DNA from 3 places in the Novosphingobium sp. NFX11 genome. Region 2 is predicted to be linked to each of the others. Evidence: riboswitches for the same ligand, from Rfam matches in the RefSeq annotation. Region 2 holds a riboswitch; each other region holds the start of a gene.
What was found. A riboswitch is a leader RNA that binds a small molecule or an ion and turns the genes downstream of it on or off. The one in region 2 is predicted to bind cobalamin.

Region 1 (4,210 bases), on a different replicon from region 2:
AGGTTGCGCTCATGCTCCGAGATGTTCTGCACCCAGTCGCGGCAGTCCTCGCCCAGAGGCACTTCCTCGGGCAGCCAGTGGACCTGCTGCTGGATCTTCCAGTAGTCGTAAGCCCAGGGATATTCGAAGGGCTTGTAGGTCTTGCGGGCTTCGAGAAGGGACATGGGCGGCTCCGGTGGATCGTCTGAAATTGCGTTCACCCACAACGCTTTCACGCTTGGGCGGAAAGGCCAGAGATAGGCAAGATCGCGCGCAAATCGAGTGCGTGAATCATCTTCCCACAGGAATATGTGGGGGCAAGGAAAAAGTGCAGCCCCAAGGGGTTGTGGGTGTGATTAATTTCGCCGCCCTCGCATGAATCCCCGGATTGTGCCGGTCAGAGGACTTCGGCGACGCCTTTCAGGCTCTCTCCCAGCTTGTCGATCGCCTGCGCTTTCAGCTGGTGCACACGCGGGATCGAAACTTGCAAGACCTCGGCGATCTCAGCGAGGTTCAGTTCCTCGACGAAGTAGAGCTGCACGATCAGCTTGAGCCGATCCGGCAGGTCGGTGATCGCCGCGATGACCGCGCCGCACATCTCGACATCGACCAGCATCGCGAAGCTGTCAGGCGTTTCCGTGGCGCAGGTCATCGACTGATCGGAATAGACCTTGTCAATCGGCTCGAAGCGCATCGGGCGGGCGGCGTCCTGCAGCGAAACCAATTCGCACTCGCCAATGCCCATCGCCTGTGCCAGTTCGTCGGGCCTCGGATCGCGGCCGAGCCAGCCCCGGAGCTGCGTCTCTTTGTCGGCCAGCATGCGGCGTCGCTCGGACGTCCCGCGCGTGCCCGGCGCGGCGCACGAGGTCCAACATCGCCCCCTCACCCGCATCTTGGCGTAGGCGGCGAAGCCGTCCTCAGTCTGAAGGTCGCGCATCTGCACGCATTCGGTGAGGGCCGCCAGGCCCAACTGCGCTAGATCCTCTCCGGGCGGCCCGATGCCGTGGACGTACCAGGCTTACCGCTTAACCATCGGCAGGAGGCGGCGAACCCGGTCGGCCACGTTGCCCTCGTTAGCGCTGCGGGCGGAAAAGGACATCTGGTCGATATTCATGCGACCCAACTTTCTTCGGAGGCGCTTTCTTCAACGGGGGCGGAAAGGCCCATCGCATCATGGGGCCGGCCGGCGCAGCCGATCTCGTCGATCACTTCGATCGGCTGCGCCGCAGGCATTCGGAGATCGAGGGGACCAGGCACAGCAGCGCGGCGAGCGCGCGAAGTGCTGGGCTCCACCACTAGTGCCAGCGGCAGGGAATGCACGACGGCATCGCCGAAGACCGCTTCCACCGCATCGAGGGCGCGGCCGACCACGAAGCGCTAATCCCCACCGACCCGCATGACCCGAGGAACCGGTGGATTTCGGTGTCGGTGATGGATTGAGGAGGTGCGACTGACTGCTGGGGCTTCGACAAGCTCAGGGTGAGCGGCAGTAGCGCAAACCTCCAAACCCGCTCAGGCTGAGCTTGTCGAAGCCCCGAGCCCAAACGCATCCATTGCCACCGCGATGCCCCTCCCCTTGCTTCGCCTCCCGCATCACCACACCCTCCCCGCAAAAGGGAGAGCCTCATGCAATTCACCGGCCCCGCCGAGGACCGCGCCGCCATCCGCGAACTGATGGAGACGTACGCCGACGCCGCATCGCGGATCGACAAGGCGCAGTGGCTCGATTGCTGGGCGCCCGATGCCGAGTGGATCACCAGCCACGCCGAAGTCCGGGGCCACGAGGCCCTCTCCCGCACCTGGGACGATCTGTTCGCCACGATGGAGGCGATGGTCTTTTTCGCCATGCCCGGCGCGATCCAGGTTTCGGGCGACACTGCCAAGGGCCGCTGCCACGTGCGCGAAATCGCCCGGATCGAAGGCAAGGTGATGAAATTCGCCGCCCGCTACGACGACGAACTCGTCCGCCATGGCGCGCGCTGGCGCTTCGCCCGGCGCATTTACGCCATGAACATCGCCGAATAGCGCGCGCCTCTTGCGGCGGGACGGCCGCGCGATTAGGAAAGCCGCGTCGAAGCGCTCATCCCGAGCCTTTCGACAAAGATCGCGCCGGTGCCCCGCAAGGGGCTTAAAAGGGAACGCGGTGAGGATGTTCTCATCCAAATCCGGGGCTGTCCCTGCAACTGTAAGTGGCGAGCGCGATGCATAGGCCGGTGCCCCGAAGGTGGACACCGGCAGCCACTGGGCCGGACGCTGCGACATGCGAGGCCACGGGAAGGCCATGCATCAAGCGATGACCCGCGAGCCAGGAGACCTGCCTGCGTCCGGTCGCTCTTGCCTTGGTCCAGGGGATGGCCGCGGCACGGAACTGTCCGTCTGAGCGACGCAACGTGCGGCGGGGGCCGCATCGGCGCGAGGGACGCCGGGCGCTGCCGCGTCCGTCCGGGGCCTCCCGTGCCGACCGCGCCGACGGCGCGGCAGTCCCCGTCAGGTCGCCGACGCGAAGACGGATCATGACGCCGATGTCGCCTGCGAAAACCCCTCTAAAGAGCCGGATAACTGTGCTCTTTTCCGTACTTGTCGCCGCCAACCTCCTCGTTTGGGGCTGGGCCTTCAGCCTGTTCCACGCCAGCCCGGTGATGCTGGGCACCGCCCTCCTCGCCTGGAGCCTCGGCCTGCGCCACGCCGTCGACGCCGACCACATCGCCGCCATCGACAACGTCACTCGCAAGCTGATGCAGGAGGGCCAGCGCCCGATCACCGTGGGCCTGTGGTTCGCGCTCGGCCATTCCGCCATTGTCCTGATCGCCGCGACTACCATCGCGCTGGCAGCAGGCACTCTCGATGATTTCGAGGCGTTCGGCCGCTCGGGCGGGGTGATCGCCACGATCATTTCGGCGACCTTCCTGTTCCTGATCGCGATCATGAACCTCGCGATCCTGCGCGGGGTCTGGCAGCGCTTCGTCGAAGTACGGCGCGGCGGGACCTATGCCGAGGAAGACCTTGACATGCTGCTCGCCGGGCGCGGGCTGATCGCGCAGATCCTGCGCCCCGTGTTCCGGCTGGTGCGCCATGCCTGGCACATGGCGCCGCTCGGTTTCCTGTTCGGCCTCGGTTTCGACACCGCCACCGAAGTCGCCATCCTCGGTCTGTCCGGCGCCCATGCGGCAGACGGGATTTCGTTGGGCTCGGTACTTGTATTCCCGGCGCTGTTCGCAGTTGGCATGGCGCTGGTCGATACCGCCGACGGCGTCATCATGCTGGGGGCCTACGAGTGGGCCTTCGTCAAGCCGATCCGCAAGCTCTACTACAACATCGTCATCACGGCCATCTCCGCCATGGTGGCGCTGGTGATCGGCTCGATCCAGACCGCCGCGCTGCTGTCGGAGAAATTCGGGCTGGAGGGCGGCGTATGGTCCGGGGCGGCCTCGCTTTCGGAGCAGTTCAACACGCTGGGATTCCTGATCATCGGCCTGTTCGTGGTGTGCTGGTTACTGAGCTGGGCCGTGTTCCGCTGGGGCGGGCTGGACTCGGTAGAGATGCGGGCAACGGCCAACCCACCCCGCTGCGACTAGGTCGCAAACGACCAACCCTCGGTCCCTCCCGCAAGCGGGAGGGACCGAGAGTGGATCTTTTTCAACGCAAGAAAGCCCGGACCATGAGGAACCACGGCCTTTTCGAGATCTTCCGGGACAGGAAGGCTCTACATAACATTGCGTTATTAGTGCAGCAGCGAGAGGACGCTCTACTGGCTCTGGTTGGCCCGTGCGAGCATCGCGGTGTGGCCCTTCGGTCGTCAATGCCTATGTCACCACCAAAGTGGACGGCGCACCCGTCGTCATCCCCTCCCGGCCGGGCTTCTGACGGGACAGTTCGGGGAAACCTGTCAGCCCGGCTGCCGGTTCAGGCTGTCAGTGAAGGCGGATGGAAGTCGAGGCCAACTGGACATCAGCGGCATGCGGCGCGCGCTCGCCCTTCGCCAGCACCGCAGCGACGTGCCCGGCCAGCATCGCCAGCGCAAGCGTCGAGCCCTCAGCAATGGCCTCCTCGGAGCCGCCCGGCGGCACCACGGTCGCAAGGCAGGTGTCGTGACTGCCGCGCGACAGCATGAAGGGCATGTCCGGGCCGATGATCTCAAGCACGGCGCTCATCGCCGCGCCGCATTCGAGCATCGCATCGATACGCACACGGTCGAGCGGTATGGCACCGTCGATGCCGACGCCGTCCAACA
Region 2 (4,210 bases):
AGGAGCAGAGCCTGTCCTACCTCAAGCCTTCGGCGGCACTGGTGTGGTCGCCGTCGGGGAGCACGCAGCTGCGGCTCGGGGTGCGCAGGACCGTCGACCAGCTCGATTTCGCCGACTTCGCGGCTTCGGTCAACCAGGCCGACGGGCGGCCGCTGGGCGGCAATTCGGGGCTGCGGCCCGCCCGTGTGACGCGCGCCCTGGCCCGCCTCGACCACCGCTGGGGCAAGGGCGGGGCGATCGCGGTGGAGGCCTACCACCAGTGGCACACCGGATTGCTCGGCTATCTTGTTCTCGATAGCGGAGACCAGGCACTTGGCACCATCGGCGATGCGCGGCAATGGGGTGTGAGCGTGCAGGGGACACTGCCTCTCGACACCGTGTTGCGCGGCGCGCGGCTGACTCTTGACGGCACCTGGCGTGGTTCGCGGCTGAGCGATCCGATAACCGGCAAGCACCGGGCGATGGACGACATTGCTGGGCAAAGCGTGACTGCCGAGTTCCGCCATGACGTGCCGGCCCTCAAGTCGTCATGGGGCGTCAACTGGACCGCGCCCGAAGAAGCCGACGTCTTCTACACCGGCGAAGTCCTGCGCGCGCGGAGCCATGCGCGCTGGGGTGGCTATATCGAGACCACGGTGCTGGCCGGGTTCAAGACGACGTTCACGGCCAAGGCGATCAACGGGCAGGATAGTTCCCGGTGGCGCCGCTTCTATTCACCGAGCCGTGCGGGTGCCTACACCGGAAGCGAGGAAAGGAACCAAAAGCAAGGGGTGATCGTGTCGATGGCTGTGGTTCGGGCTTTCTGAGTGTCTGTTCGAGAAACCGCTGAAGACGAGTTTCGAAGCACTGGCAATGTCTTGACGGGAATTTCTCAAGTGAAATCCGGAACGACGCATACGACCGCGAGCTTGCCAAGCGTCTCGTGACGGGTGCCCAAGGTCAGGGTGCGCCCCGCGCCCGCTGGTTCGCTGTGGGATCGCTTTTGCCTATGAGGACAAGATACTGCCTTTTTCCTGGAGGCGGCGTGTGCTGCGCATACTTGTGGGAGACTGGCCGAACCATCGTTGGCAGCGGCGGGAGAACACCGCTTGTTCGGCGAAGCCGAGCTTTTCGGAGATCCCCGGAAATCGAGGTCGGTCTGTTGCAGGTAGTAGAGCGTCAGATCGCGGCGCACCCCGTCCTTGACGTCCTGAAAGCTGGTGCCCTCCTCCTTCAGCCGGCGGCGCAAGGTACGATGGTGGATGTTCAGTGCACGCGCGACTTCAACGCTGGCACAGTCCCCCTGCGCCAGCCTGCGAATGATAAGGCCGCGCACTTCCGCGTCAAAAGGTAGACTTCGTTTGGGAAAGTGCTTCTCAATGTAGGCGGCCAGGTCGCTATGGACTTGGGTGTTCTGGCTGAGGATCGGACTGGCGAGATCCCTGTCCGAGAACGTGATCCCGTCGGACGGCTCCCCGAAAAGCACCTCGCAGCCGAAATAGCGACGATAGTCGGCGAGCGGAGAGAGCGGCTCGTGTCGGAAATGCACGCAGCGAGCGCGGGCATAGCCGCCGGTCATCTCCATCGCCTCGACATGACCGATCAAAAGGATCTGCTCGATGGCCTGGATACGCTCGGCACTGTTTTCGAACAGCAGTTCATGGCCGGCGAATATGGTGCCCTCGGCAGCATGCGGCCGCAGCCATACGCGCGCTGCGCGGCTGTGTGCGCTGATGTGCTCGCTTGCAAAGCGCAGGGCATCGCCGAACGTCCTCGAACTGCGCATCGTATTGCCCAGCGGCCCGAAGATCGCTCCGCCGCGTTGCCGCAGAGCCAGCCGCATTCCGAAATCGCGGCAGTCCAGCCGGTGCGCCGCAACGGTCAGGAGCCGGATCGCCTCGGGATATGTGAGCGCAACGGCGTCGTCGCGAAAATCCTGGGCGGAAATCCCGGCGAACCGCAACAGTTCGCCGGGATTTCCGCCAAGCGAGCTGACCAGTTCCGGAAAATGCCGGAGAAGCGGGATGTTGAGCCGTGCAAATTCCACATCGGCAGGCAATGGCATCAGCAGGTCCTTGGCATCGCAAGGGAAGGCGCGGTTATCGGAGCTTACGGCCGCGCCGTCCATCTCCTGAACAATGGCTGCATCGCCTGTCCGCATCGGTCAAGTCGGTGTACGAGATCTTGCGGCAAGAGTGCCAAAGATCGCACGAGCGTAGCGCGACCTTGCAAGGACAAGGAAGGGCGGAAGCACGCGTCGTACGGCGATGCTTGCCAGCGCCACTTCCTTCGCGTAGGGCGGCTCCCGTCTCTCGAGGTTCGGGAGGCCATGATCGCGTTGGTGCTCCCGTAAGGGGGCTTAAAGGGAACGCGGTGAGGGGGCTCGCGCCCCTGAATCCGAGGCTGTCCCTGCAACTGTGAGCGGTGAGCGCGATGCATATCGCGGCAGGCCAAAGTGCCCTGTCGCAGCCACTGGGCCGGACGCTAACTCCTGCGAGGCCTGGGAAGGCCGTGCATCGTGCGATGACCCGCAAGCCAGGAGACCTGCCAGCGTCCGGTCGCTCTTGCCCTTGGTCCAGGGGATGGCCGAGGCACGGTGAAATCCGTCTGAGCGACGCATGTGCGGCGGGGGCCGCATCGACCCAAGCGACGGCGCCGGGGGCGTCGTGTCGTCGCGTGGGCCGACCGTTCGCGCGGACGCCCTCGTCAGACGTCGATGACGCCGGACAGGGTTTGTTTCTCACATGACGATTTCCCAATATGCGCTGTGCGCCGCGACCGCTTTCGCAGCGCTTTCCTCATCCGTGTTTTCCTCGGCCGCGCGCGCAGACGAGGCCGATCCGGCAGACACCATCCTGGTAACGGGCCTGCGGGCCGAAACCAGCCTCGATACGAAGAGCAGCGGCAGCCGCCTCGGCCTCACGGTTTTTGAAACTCCGGCAAGTATCGAGGTGCTGGACGGTGATGCGATCCGGGCGCGTGGTGACCTTTCCATCCAGGAAGCGGTCAGCCGCGCTACCGGTCTGACTTTCCAGGGTTCTCCGGGCAACGGGAATACGGCGATGGCCGCGCGCGGTTTCTCGGGGCAGGGGTCGGTGCAGTTGCTGGTGGACGGCACGCGCCTGTTCGTGGCCTCGGGGACGCTGACCTTCCCGGTCGATCCCTGGACGGTGGAGCGCATCGACGTGCTGCGCGGCCCGAGTTCGGTCATATCAGGCGAGGGCGCGATCGGCGGCGCGGTCAATGTCATCATGAAGAAGCCGTCGACCGACCGCAGCATCATGCAGGCCCGCGTGGCCTACGGCTCGGACAACGCGATGCAGATCGCGGGTGATGCTGGCGGGCCCGTGGGAGGAGGTCTGTCCTATCGTGTCGCAGCCAGCTTCACACGCTCGGATGGCTGGCCCGACCGCAACAGCGACAACCGCAACCTCGCCATCTCCGGCGCGCTGCGCTGGGACGCCAGCCCGACGTTGAGCTTCACGCTGGCTTCCGACTACGGCGACGTCGAGATGTTGCCCTATTTCGGCAGTCCGCTGAACAACGGCAAGTTCGACAGGCGCTTCCGTTTCATCAACTTCAACATCACCGGCAGCGAGGATCATTTCCGGGACAACTGGACACGTCTGACGACCGAGTGGCAGGCATCGGATGCGATTTCGCTGCGCAACGTGGCTTATTACCTTAGTTCGGATCGCGACTGGCTCAACGCCGAAAGTTATCGCTATTCCGCAACGACCGGGCTGGTGACGCGCAGTGACTACCTGAACATCGTCCACCGTCAGGACCAGATCGGCGATCGCGGCGACCTCACCTTGCGTACTCCGCTGGGTGGGGGTGTGGAGAACAGCCTGCTCGTCGGCTTCGACGTCAACCGGGTCAAGTTCCGCCACATCAACAACTCGCCTTATGGCGGCAGTTCCGTGGTCGATCCGTTCGACTTCGAACCCGGCGGCTTCATCACGCCGGTGCCCACCACGCTCGGTTTCCGCACCCTGACCACGCAGTATTCGGTGTTCATGGAAGACCAACTCCAACTGCGTGACTGGGCCTCGCTGGTCGGAGGTTTCCGGCAGGACTGGTACGATCTGGAGCGCATCGACGCGCGTACGCCGGCGAACGGCTTCAAGCGGAAGTATCACAGTACTTCGGGCCGCTTTGGGCTGGTCCTGAACCCTGCGGTCGATACTGCGCTTTACGGCTCGTTCACAGTCGGCACCGACCCGATCAG
Region 3 (4,210 bases), on a different replicon from region 2:
ATTGAGCGACCAACCAGGGTCGGAACGGATCTTCGCATTGAGTAGAATCGCAGCACGACCACGCCCTGCCCTGCCGAACGGCGGGGCAGGGCAGGGCGTTTGATCAGAATGTGAAGCGTGCGCCGATCTTGAACGTGCGCGGCTCGATCACGCGGCTGAGACGCCCCTCCACCGGGCCATGGGTGTCGAACGCCGGGATGTAGGATCTCGTAGTAGTACGCGATGTCCTTGTCGTGGCTGTCGAAGATATTCAGCACCTCACCGTAGATCTCGATCTTGCGGCCCTTCCATGCGGCGCGGGCGTTGACGATCGTGCTGCCCTTGTCGCGCACCGAATTGTCCTCGATCAGCGGGTAGGGCCCCAGATGTCGGACGCGCACGCTCGCCTCCCATGAGTCGAGCACGATCGCCGCGCCGGCAGAGACCGCGTTCTCGACCGCGTTGGGAATGCGATCGCCATTGTCGTAGCGCGAGTGACTGGCGACATAGCTGCCGTCGAGTGCCAGCCACGGCAGCGGCCGCCAGAACCCGACTACCTCGTAGCCATGACGCTTGCTGGCGCCAGTCGGCTCCACCGCGTTGGAATCGCCGACGAAGCGCAGTTCGCTGCCCACGTCGAGCCACCAGTACGTGGCCGTCAGCGAGACGGTGCCCAGTTGCAGGCGCCCGCCCAATTCCTTGCCGGTGCCGCGCACGAGCACGGGCACGGGGATTCCACGTTTATCGCGCCGCGCACGTCGTTGGAGTGGAAACCGCGTCCCCAGTTGGCGTAGACCTCGAACTGAGGGACGATCTCGTAGGCTGCAGATACCTTGGGTGATATGATGGAATCATGCCCACTGCCGGTTCCCAGATCGGCCGCCACGGCATCTCGCGCGCGAACCGTGTAGCGGTAGTAATCTGCCCGCATGCCGCCGGTCAGCCTGAGGCCACGCGCCGGCTTCCAGGTCGCTTCACCGTAGAGCGCGCCGGACAGTTCCTCGACGTGGTATCGTCCCAGTGAGGACAGGAAGGCGCGGGTGTCTGCGCGATTTACCCCGACATTGCCGATGTGATCGTAGCGGTTTTCGGTTCCCACGCTCAATTGCAGCGTCGAGTCCACATCCCACTGCTTGCGCGCGGTGAGGCCCACGATCCAGCGCTTGTCGAACTGGTCGATCTGCGCACTGGTGCCATCGGGATCGGCGTACGTCGGGTTCGAATACATGTTCCAGTTGTAGTACTGGGCATAGACATTCGCGTTCCAGCTCGGCTGCCGCATCGCGATGTTGCCAACCCAGCGTGTGGTGCGGCCGCGCGCCGAAGGATCGGGCGAGCAGAACTCGTCAGGACACAGCGCGCTGCCGATGATCCGCTCCGGGATCTGCTCGGTCGGCCGCCAGGTGGCGTGGTAGGCATGGAGCGAAGCTTCGAGGGTGCCTCCGCCGGTGGGCGCGGTGTACTTCGCGAAGCCGGAGTAATGCCGAAGGTGTTCTGCCTCCTGCCAGGGCCCGTCATAGCGCTTCGCCTGCCCCACCAGCGTCAGGCTGCCACCCGCCACATCCTTGACGGTTCCACCGGCGGCCAGGCGCCCCGACATGTAGGATCCCCCTTCGACCGAGATCCACGGGCGGTCGAACCCATCGATAGTGGTCATGGAGGCCGCGCCCGCCAGTGCGAAGTCGCCGCCATCGGCGCGGTACGGTCCCTTGCGAAAATCCTCTCGGGCGACGACCTCGGGGATCAGACCGTTGAGATCGAGATAACCCTGACCGTGACCATGGCTACGCAGGTTCATCTGCACGCCGTCGATGTAGGTCGTGAAGTCGGTGCCGTGATCAAGGTTGAAGCCGCGCAGGAAGTACTGGTTAGCCTTGCCGCTGCCCGAATGCTGCGCCGCCACCATGCCGGGCACCGCCTCGAGCAGTTCGGCGACCCGCAGCAGCGGACGGACCAGCAGGTCGGATCCGCCGACGCTACCTTCGCTGGCGGCATGAGCGGTGCCGATCTTGGCCTCGCCGCGTCCGAACACCACGATCTCACTGGAGCCGCCGGGTGCGATGTCGGCGGGGACCTCTTTGGCTTGCGCTGGCACCGTCGCCAGTACCATTGCGCTGCCAGTCGCGATCCCTGTCGCGATGCGCACCAGCGCAACGGTTGTCATCAAATTCATCGTCATTCCCCCCGGGCGCCTGCGACTGGGTGGGAGACGTGCCGCCATAAAGACGGTCGGCACGCGCCTGCGGCCGGACGCCGCGGGCGACCGTCTGCGCGAACCGATGCGGCCTCCACCGCTGGTTCGTCGCTCGAACGGAATGATTCCGGGCCCTGGCCACCCCCTGGACCACGGCATGAGCGACCAGACGCAGGCAGGTCTCCTGGCTCACGGGTCAACGCAGCGATGCACGGCCTTCCCAGGCCTCGCATGTTGCAGCGTCCGGCCCAGTGACTGGCGGCAGGACCCTTCGCCCCGCCGCGCATATGCATCGCGCTCACCGCTTACAGTTGCAGGGACAGCCTCGGATTCGAGGGGCAAAAACCCCTCTCACCGCGTTCCCTTTTAAGCCTCTTTCGAAGCACCGGCGCGATCTCGTCCGCGCCGATGAGGGCGCAGGCACAGCGCGCTATCCCAACCCTTCCCAAGACACAAGAGTGTCTGATTGGTCGCAGAATGTTTTTGGAAATATCGCGCGGCGCCGCAGCGGAAAGATTGCGGATATAAAGAAAGCAGACAAGCCGGAGTAGACGTAGGCAATCCGAGTCTGAGTGTCAGCTAAGGATCGACGGCAGTAGCGATTGACAGGCACCTTATGAGCACTGCCCAGCCGGGTATTGGTAATTATAAGTAACTGTCAATATGGGGGCTGTACCATTCGTCGATCGTAAGGCTGCGCCAAAACTCTGTCGATATCCCGATTTTTTAAAGGATTTCATGCCTATCGACACGATCAGTTCTAACACCTCGCCTTTGCTATCCTCGGGCAGTTTAAGAATCCTCGTCGCGATGGCTAAGGTGTCCGTCGCGGCGAGGAAAGCTTGCTTCCGAACTGATGGTTTCCAGATCCCGGCCGTCAACGTGTATTTTTACGCAGCGAGACTTCGTCGAGCGCTTCGCCGGTGGCAGTGTAGGCGCGGTAGGTCAGGTGATCCGGAGTCACATCGATAACTTGATAGGCCTGCGTGCGTGACGCCGACTTGCGCGCCCAGGTCAAGCTGCCGACATCGTACATTTTGGGACCGGCCACCGACACCGCATACGTTGAGCCGGCATCGTCGGTGGTCGGGCCATCTGGGCCGATTGCGCCGCGTGCATAGCCATGGTCGTGGCCCTGCAGCACCAGATCGACCTTGTACTTGTCGATCAGCGGTTTCAGTGCCGCGCGCACTTTCGGGTTGTCGCGGCCCGGTTCGCTGGAGAACAGCGGGAAGTGCAGGAACATCACCGTCCAATGGCTGGGGTTGTGCGCCAGAAGGCCATCGAGCCACTTGATGATGGATTTCCTCGCCTTCTCATCGCGGTCGACCTGCATGGAATCGATCGAGATCAGGCGCAGGCCCTGATAGTCGGTGTACCAGCTGGTTTCGCGGCTGGCGGGAACGTCGGCCGGGCCGTCTTCGGGCAGGGTGAACTGGCGGCGCCACTGGCCGTTGATCGAGGAGCCGGCGCGGGCGGTCTCGTCCTTGACGTATTCGTGATTGCCCGGCGTCGGCATCTGCGGGGTCTGGGCATAGAGGAAGCCGCCGGCCGTGAACCATTCGCCCCATTCGGCGTCGCTGTCGTGGCGGTTGATGAGATCGCCCGCATGGATCGTGAACGCCGCGTCGCCCGCCTGCCGGAAGGCCATGCGCAGCGTGCGCGAGGCTTCGGACAGGATCTGGTTCTGCATGTCGCCCATGTAGATGAAGCGGAACGGCTTCGCCTCGCGCGAGGCGGTGCGGAACTGCAGCCATTCGGACCAGTGCGTGCCGTCGCCCACGCGGTAGGCGTAGACGGTATCGGCCTGCAGGCCCTTCAGCACCGCCGAGTGATAGGCGGCACGGAAGGCGGGGTCCTCGCGCACGGGCAGGACGGCGTCGTCGGTCGTCGCGGCGAGGGTCATCGGGGATTTCACGAAGTCCGGGCTGCTGGTCGCCACCGCATATTGCACCTGCCCGGCAGAGCCCGGCGCCGAGCGCCAGGTCACCGCCATCTCGCTCGCCGGGTCGGCGGTGAGATTGAGCACGATGCGCT

Region 1: another riboswitch for cobalamin. It lies ahead of KZO24_RS12400 (HoxN/HupN/NixA family nickel/cobalt transporter); the one in region 2 lies ahead of KZO24_RS20615 (TonB-dependent receptor).
Region 3: another riboswitch for cobalamin. It lies ahead of KZO24_RS16895 (TonB-dependent receptor); the one in region 2 lies ahead of KZO24_RS20615 (TonB-dependent receptor).

The regions. Positions count from the first base shown of each region.
Region 1 covers NZ_CP080384.1:2,416,210-2,420,419, forward strand. Annotated here, with positions in the region: gene KZO24_RS12380 (ribonucleotide-diphosphate reductase subunit beta) at 1-164, opposite strand, end outside; gene KZO24_RS12385 (sigma-70 family RNA polymerase sigma factor) at 377-949, opposite strand; gene KZO24_RS12390 (hypothetical protein) at 1,090-1,350, opposite strand; gene KZO24_RS12395 (nuclear transport factor 2 family protein) at 1,606-2,004, shown strand; cobalamin riboswitch at 2,073-2,315, shown strand; gene KZO24_RS12400 (HoxN/HupN/NixA family nickel/cobalt transporter) at 2,502-3,554, shown strand; gene KZO24_RS12405 (hypothetical protein) at 3,891-4,210, opposite strand, start outside.
Region 2 covers NZ_CP080385.1:623,027-627,236, reverse strand. Annotated here, with positions in the region: gene KZO24_RS20625 (TonB-dependent receptor domain-containing protein) at 1-806, shown strand, start outside; gene KZO24_RS20620 (AraC family transcriptional regulator) at 872-2,107, opposite strand; cobalamin riboswitch at 2,304-2,545, shown strand; gene KZO24_RS20615 (TonB-dependent receptor) at 2,724-4,210, shown strand, end outside.
Region 3 covers NZ_CP080384.1:3,277,110-3,281,319, forward strand. Annotated here, with positions in the region: partial or broken gene KZO24_RS16895 (TonB-dependent receptor) at 104-2,158, opposite strand; cobalamin riboswitch at 2,331-2,578, opposite strand; gene KZO24_RS16900 (purple acid phosphatase family protein) at 3,051-4,210, opposite strand, start outside.